One region of the Streptomyces sp. NPDC026301 genome, then DNA from elsewhere that is predicted to be linked to it. Evidence: riboswitches for the same ligand, from Rfam matches in the RefSeq annotation. Region 1 holds a riboswitch; each other region holds the start of a gene.
The links. Region 1 has a riboswitch for cobalamin ahead of metE (5-methyltetrahydropteroyltriglutamate--homocysteine S-methyltransferase). Riboswitches for the same ligand answer to the same signal wherever they lie in the genome.
Positions count from the first base shown of each region.

Region 2: it holds a riboswitch for cobalamin, as region 1 does, so the genes downstream of both, ACZ4MH_RS05870 (prenyltransferase/squalene oxidase repeat-containing protein) here and metE (5-methyltetrahydropteroyltriglutamate--homocysteine S-methyltransferase) in region 1, are expected to answer to the same signal.
Region 3: it holds a riboswitch for cobalamin, as region 1 does, so the genes downstream of both, ACZ4MH_RS17890 (ribonucleoside-diphosphate reductase subunit alpha) here and metE (5-methyltetrahydropteroyltriglutamate--homocysteine S-methyltransferase) in region 1, are expected to answer to the same signal.

Region 1 covers NZ_JBVHPN010000004.1:403,673-405,926, forward strand. Annotated here, with positions in the region: gene metE (5-methyltetrahydropteroyltriglutamate--homocysteine S-methyltransferase) at 1-1,326, opposite strand, end outside; cobalamin riboswitch at 1,483-1,700, opposite strand; gene ACZ4MH_RS09660 (amino acid adenylation domain-containing protein) at 1,879-2,254, shown strand, end outside.
Region 2 covers NZ_JBVHPN010000003.1:8,906-11,159, reverse strand. Annotated here, with positions in the region: gene ACZ4MH_RS05875 (MBL fold metallo-hydrolase) at 1-898, shown strand, start outside; cobalamin riboswitch at 981-1,120, shown strand; gene ACZ4MH_RS05870 (prenyltransferase/squalene oxidase repeat-containing protein) at 1,299-2,254, shown strand, end outside.
Region 3 covers NZ_JBVHPN010000009.1:165,171-167,424, forward strand. Annotated here, with positions in the region: gene ACZ4MH_RS17890 (ribonucleoside-diphosphate reductase subunit alpha) at 1-1,321, opposite strand, end outside; cobalamin riboswitch at 1,475-1,606, opposite strand; gene ACZ4MH_RS17895 (GNAT family N-acetyltransferase) at 1,683-2,198, opposite strand.

The sequences.
Region 1 (2,254 bases):
CGGCAGCGGCGGCAGGCCGAGGTGGGCGCGCTGGGCCGCGGACCGCTCGGGGTAGGGCTGGGAGCGCCGGCAGTCGGCGGCGGTGACGGCCGCGGCGCGGGCGCGCACGGCGGGGTCGTGGGTGAGCGCGGCGCCGGTACGGGAGGCGAGGTCGGCGCGGTTGGCGGCCAGTTCGGCGGCGATGATGCCGGTGCCGTGCGTCAGCCCGCGGGCCAGGGTGACCAGCTCGGCGGTCTTCTGCCGGGCGAAGGCGAGCCAGCGGGCGATCTGCGGGTCGATGTCGCGCTCGGCGGCCGCGTCCAGCGGGACGTGCAGCAGCGAGCAGGAGGCCGCCACGTCCACCCGGTCGGCGAGGCCCAGCAGGGTGCCGAGGGTGGCGAGTGACTTCCCGTGGTCGTCGATCCACACGTTGCGGCCGTTGACGACGCCCGCGATCAGCCGCTTGCCGGGCAGGCCGCCGGCCGCCGCCAGGTCGTCCAGATTGCCGGCCGCGGCCTCGGTGAAGTCCAGCGCCAGCCCCTCGACGGGGGCCTTGGCCAGTACCGGCAGGGCCTCGCCGAGACGTCCGAAGTAGGTCGCGACCAGGAGCTGCGGGCGGTCGGTGAGGGCGCCGAGGTCGCGGTAGGCGCGGGCCGCGGCGTTCAGTTCGGCCGGGGTGCGGTCCTGCACGAGCGCCGGTTCGTCCAGCTGGACCCACTCGGCACCGGCGGCGCGCAGGTCGGCGAGGACCTCGGCGTAGACGGGCAGCAGCCGGTCGAGCAGGGTCAGCGGCTCGAAGCCGGGGTCCACGCCGGGGGCCGGCTTGGCGAGCAGGAGATAGGTGACCGGGCCGACCAGGACGGGGCGTGCGGTGTGGCCGAGCGCGCGGGCCTCGCTCAGCTCCGCGACCTGCTTGCGGGAGTCGGCGGCGAAGACGGTGTCGGGGCCCAGCTCCGGCACCAGGTAGTGGTAGTTGGTGTCGAACCACTTGGTCATCTCCAGCGGCGCCGCGTCCTGCGTGCCGCGGGCCATGGCGAAGTACCCGTCCAGGGCGTCCGTTTCGACGGCGGCGCGGTGCCGGCGGGGGATCGCGCCGACCATGACGCTGGTGTCCAGCACGTGGTCGTAGTACGAGAAGTCGCCGGTCGGTACCTCGTGCAGGCCCGCCTCGGCCAGCTGCCCCCAGACGGAGCGGCGCAGTCCCGCGGCGGTCTCCCGGAGCGCGTCGGCGGTGACGCGGCCCTTCCAGTACCCCTCGACCGCCTTCTTCAGTTCCCGGTCCGGCCCCTGCCGGGGATAGCCGTACACGGTGGCCCGTACGGCCGTGGCGGTGTTCTTGCTGGTCACGTTGCTCTCCTTCGCGAGCGTGTCTCCGAGCGCCCGGCGACGGGCGAGAGCGCGAAGGGAGTGCACAGCGGACGGGACGCCACGCACTCGTGTGCCGCGTCCCTGCTGTACGCCGACCCGCCCTCGAGGTCACCGGAAGGACCGCACACGACGGGGGCCGCGTGCGGGCAACGGGCAGGTCTTCGGACTCACGAGCACGTCCACCCGAAGGTAGACACCTACTGGCCGTCGCTTCCCGGACCCGGTCGGATCCAGTGCGTATGACGGCGGTCGTTCCCGCTCACCGCTGCGGGGCAGTCCCGGATTCCCACCGGGTTCCCTCTTACGACGCGCCTGCCTGGCGGACAGGGCGAACCAGCTGCAGCGATCAGGTTATGCCCTGTCGCCGTCCACGTGCCATCCCCCGCTGTGTGCGTACGCCGTGCCGAGTGTCGTCGGGCAGCCCCGCGCGGAACAGGTCGGGGGTATCGGGCCGACTGTCCGACAAGCTGACCTGACGTGTCGTCAGGCAGAGTGCCGAGATGTGCCGCACGCGCCCCTTATCGTGCGCTTATGAGTCAAATGCCTGATTCCGCCCGTGACCGGATCGCCATCATCGGCATCGGCTGCCGCCTGCCCGGCCACGCCAACGACCACCGGGCGTTCTGGCGGAACCTGGCCGAGGGCCGGGACTGCATCGTCCCGACCCCGGCCGACCGGTACGACGTCACCACCCTGGGCAGCCGGGACCGGGCCAAGCCCGGGCGGCTGGTCGGCGGCCGCGGCGGGTACATCGACGGCTTCGACGAATTCGACCCGGCGTTCTTCGGCATCAGCCCGCGCGAGGCCGCCCACCTCGACCCGCAGCAGCGCAAGCTCCTGGAGGTCTCCTGGGAGGCCCTGGAGGACGGCGGCCAGCGCCCGGCCGGCCTGGCGGGCCGCGACATCG
Region 2 (2,254 bases), on a different contig from region 1:
GGACTCCTGGGACGCCCTCGCCGCCGGGCTCACCGCCTGCGGCACCGACGTGGCCGATCTGCACGGCGTCCTGGTCACTCACCACCACCCGGATCACCACGGTCTGTCGGCGCGGGTCAGGGAGGCGTCCGGCGCGTGGATCGCGATGCACGCGGCCGACACGGAGGTCGTCCGCCGCACCCGTGAGGCCGAGCCGGGCACGTGGCTGACGTACGTCATCGCGAAACTGGCCTCGGCTGGCGCGCCCGAGGACCACCTCGCGCCGCTCTACGCGGCCCGCGCCGAGGGGCGCACGCGCGGGCTCCCGGACCAGCGTCCCGCGCTCCCGGACCGCGAGATCGTCCCCGGCGAGCTGCTGGACCTCGCGGGGCGGCGGCTGCGCGCGGTCTGGACGCCGGGCCACACACCGGGCCACGTCTGCCTCCACCTGGAGGAGGCGCACCCGGCGGCGCGCCCCGGGCACGGCCGGCTCTTCTCCGGCGACCACCTGCTGCCGGGCATCACGCCGCACGTCGGCCTGTACGAGGACCCGGACGACGCGACGGTCACCGATCCCCTCGGCGACTATCTGGACTCCCTGGAGCGGATCGCGCGGCTCGGCGTCGCCGAGGTCCTCCCGGCCCACCAGCACGCCTTCACCGGCGCCGCCGAGCGGGCGGCGGAGCTCGTCGCGCACCACGAGGAACGGCTCGGCGGCCTGCGCGCCCTGCTCGCCGCCCCGCTCACGCCCTGGCAGCTCGCCGAGACCATGACGTGGAACCGCCCGTGGGAGGAGATCCCGTACGGCTCGCGCACCATCGCCGTCTCCGAGGCCGAGGCGCACCTGCGGCGCCTGGTGAAGGCGGGGCTGGCCGAGCCGGTGCCGGGCTCGGAACCGGTGACGTACCGGGCGGTGTGAGGCACGCGGCTGCCGGAGGCGGTGGGCCCGGGCGGCCACGCAGCCCTTCTGCACGTGCCGGAGACCGGCCGCTACCCGCCGGTTAAAGTGGTCCGGACAAGTTCATTCGTGCCCGACCGGGGGAAGCCGGTGGAAAACCGGCGCTGACCCGCAGCCGTGAGCCCTGGCGCGCATCCGTGCGCCGGAGCGAGCCGGAACGCCCGGCGGGGCACGCCCAAGGCTCCCGCGTACCGTACGGCCGCCCTTCATCGGCCGTCCGGCGCGCGGCACCGTCGAGGTATACGGAGCTGAGCCCGGTGCCACCGCGCCCGCGCGCCGCGCGCGACGTGGTGCGGCGGAGTACGGCTGCGTGACCTCCCACCTCGCGCACCCCGCGAACCGACCGAGAGGCACCGACCCCATGGCCATCACGGCCCGCTCCCTCGCCGCCCCGGCGCGCCGCTGCGCCGCGGCCCTGGCCGCCGCCGTGCTGTGCGCGGCCGCTGCCCCCGCCGCGTTCGCCGCCGACCCCGCGCCCGCCGCGTCCCCCAAGCTCCCGAAGGGCCTGTACGGCAGCACGGACCCGAAGTACGACGGCGTCTGGCGGCAGTCGCTGGCGCTGCTGGCGCAGGACACCGCGGGCGTGCGCCCGGCGGACTCGGCGGTGGACTGGCTCGCCGGGCAGCAGTGCGCCGACGGCGCGTTCACCGCGTACCGCGCCGACCCGAAGCAGGGCTGCGACGCGAAGACGATGCGGGACACCAACCAGACGGCCGCCGCCGTGCAGGCGCTGGCCGCGGTCGGCGGGCATGCGGACGCGGTGCGCAAGGGCGTCTCCTGGCTGAAGTCCGCCCAGAACGACGACGGCGGCTGGGGCTCGGCCGCCGGCGCCCCGAGCGACGCCAACTCCACTTCGGTGGTGATCGGCGCGCTGGCCGCCACGGGCACGAAGCCCGAGTCGGTGACGGCCAAGAAGGGCGGCACGTCGCCGTACGACGGGCTGCTCGCCTTCCGGCTCGGCTGCGACGCGAAGAAGAAGGACCGCGGCGCGTTCGCCTTCCAGGCCAAGGACGGGAAGCTCGCCGCCAATGAGGACGCGACGGCCGCCGCGGTACTGGGGGCGCTGGGGAAGGGCTTCGTCGTCGAGCCGGGTGCGGACGCCGCGAAGCCGGCGTCCTGCGAGGACGCCGCGAAGGACCCGCACGCGGCCGCCGCCGACGGCGCGGCCCACCTCGTCTCCGTCCTGGACGCGCACGGCCACCACCTGATGTCCGCGATGCCCGGCGCCGAGGCGCAGCCGGACGTCGGCAACACCGCCGACGCCGTCGTCGCGCTGGCCGCCGCGGGGCGTGCCGACGAGGCGAAGCGGTCGCTGGG
Region 3 (2,254 bases), on a different contig from region 1:
TCTGGTTCGCGGTGCGGTTGGCGGCGTCCTTGAAGGTCATCCAGCCATTGCCGGTCTGCGCCAGGGTCCGCATCATGCGGGCGTACAGCGTCCGCGCGGGGACGGCCTTGATCGCTTTTCCGTCGGCCTCCGCCTGCCGGTACGCGGCGTCGAACTCCGCGCCCCACAGGTCCACCAGCTCCGGCGCGTCCGCCGGCGAGAACAGCGACCAGTCCTGGTCCGCCTCGACCCGGCGCATGAACTCGTCCGGGATCCAGTGCGCGATGTTCAGGTTGTGCGTACGCCGCGCCTCCTCACCGGTGTTGTCGCGCAGCTCCAGGAACTCCTCGATGTCCGCGTGCCAGGTCTCCAGATACACGCAGGCGGCGCCCTTGCGGCGGCCGCCCTGGTTCACCGCGGCGACACTCGCGTCGAGGGTCCGCAGGAACGGCACGATGCCGTTGGAGTGCCCGTTGGTGCCGCGGATCAGCGAACCGCGGGCGCGCACCCGGGAGTACGAGAGGCCGATGCCGCCCGCGTGCTTCGAGAGGCGCGCGACCTGGTGGTAGCGGTCGTAGATCGAGTCCAGCTCGTCCAGCGGCGAGTCCAGCAGATAGCAGGAGGACATCTGCGGGTGGCGGGTGCCGGAGTTGAAGAGCGTGGGGGAGGAGGGCAGGTAGGAGAGCGTGCTGGTCAGCGCGTACAGCGCGGCGACGTCCTGGACGGCGCGGTCCGAGTGGTCCTCGGCCAGGCCGCAGGCCACGCGCAGCAGGAAGTGCTGCGGGGTCTCGATGACCTTGCGGGTGATCGGGTGCCGGAGGAGGTAGCGGGAGTAGACCGTGCGCAGGCCGAAGTAGCCGAAGCGGTCGTCGGCGCCGTCCTGGAGGGCCGCCTCGACCAGCGCGTCCAGCGTGGCGGCGTGCGTCCGGACGAACTCCGCCGTGCCGTCGGCGATCAGACCCTCGCGGTGCCCCGTGGCGACCGAGGCGGCGAAGCCCGTCGCGCCCTGGCTCGCGGCCTCCTCGGCGACCGCGGCGGTCAGCAGCCGGGCGGCCAGCTTGGAGTACTGCGGCTCATCGCCGATCAGCCCGGCCGCGGCCTCCATCGCCAGCTCGCGCAGCTCCGCCGCGTCCGAGCCGGCGTGCCGGCCGCGCAGCGCGGCCGCGGCGACCTTGCCCGGGTCGGTGGCCGGCAGGTCGGCGGTGAGGTCGGTCAGGGTGCGCAGCAGGGCCGTACCGGGGCCGTCGTCGGGCCGCGCGGTCGTCGCCCGCGCCTCCTGTGCCGCCCGCTTCTCCTGTGCCGCCTGCGCCTCTTGTGCTGACTCCGCTGGCGCGATGGTCACCTTGTGCTCTCCTCACTCGGCTGGGGCCGGGGGAGGGCGGTCGGAGGCGTACGGGCAGCCGCGCCGGAGCCCTGCCGGGCACGCGGGCACACCACGCAGCGTCCACCGGCCCATCCCACGGAGCCCGGACGTCTCGACGCCCGCACCGGAACGGATACGGACGTACCGTCGGCAGGTCCTCGGACTCGGCGAGCGCGGCACAAATGCCCACTCAGCACACCGTTGCGGGACAGTTCCGGATTCGCACCGGATTCCCCTGCGGCGACAGCGAGCACGAGCATACATCTTGTGTCGCCCCGCGCGAGCGTTCCCATATCTTGTGTCGCGACGCTGCTGTCCGTGCAGCCGTACGCACGGATGGTCACCCCTGCGAAGGCGTCAGCTCCCGGGCGAACGTCAGCAGCGGGCCGGCGTCCGGTATCGGATGCCAGTCGCGGTCCGGGGTCCGCGTGAACCCCAGGCGACGGTAGATGCGGTGCGCGCTGAGCATCGAGCGCTGGGAGGACAGCACGAGACGTGCGCAGCCCTCGGTCTCCCGCGCACGTTCCAGACACGCGCGCACCAGCGCCTCGCCCGCGCCTCTGCCGCGTGCCTCCTTCGCGACCGCCAGCATCCGGAACTCCGCCTCGCCCGGCCGCGCGATGTCCGCCCACGGACCGCCCGCCGGCACGAACGTCACCCCGCCCAGCACCTCGCCGTCCGCCACGGCCACCAGCACCTCCGCCTCGGCGGCCCGCCGCGCCACGTCCCGCAGCAGGGGCAGATAGCCGTCGTCCTCCCCGAAGTCGAGCAGCCCGTCACCGAGATACGCCTGGGCCGTGATCTCGCCCAGCCACGCGTGCTCCTCCGTACGTATCCGCCTGACCACGATGTCCATGGGATCCATGCGCTCAGTGTGCACCGGGGGTACGACAACGGGCCGCCGGTTTCCAC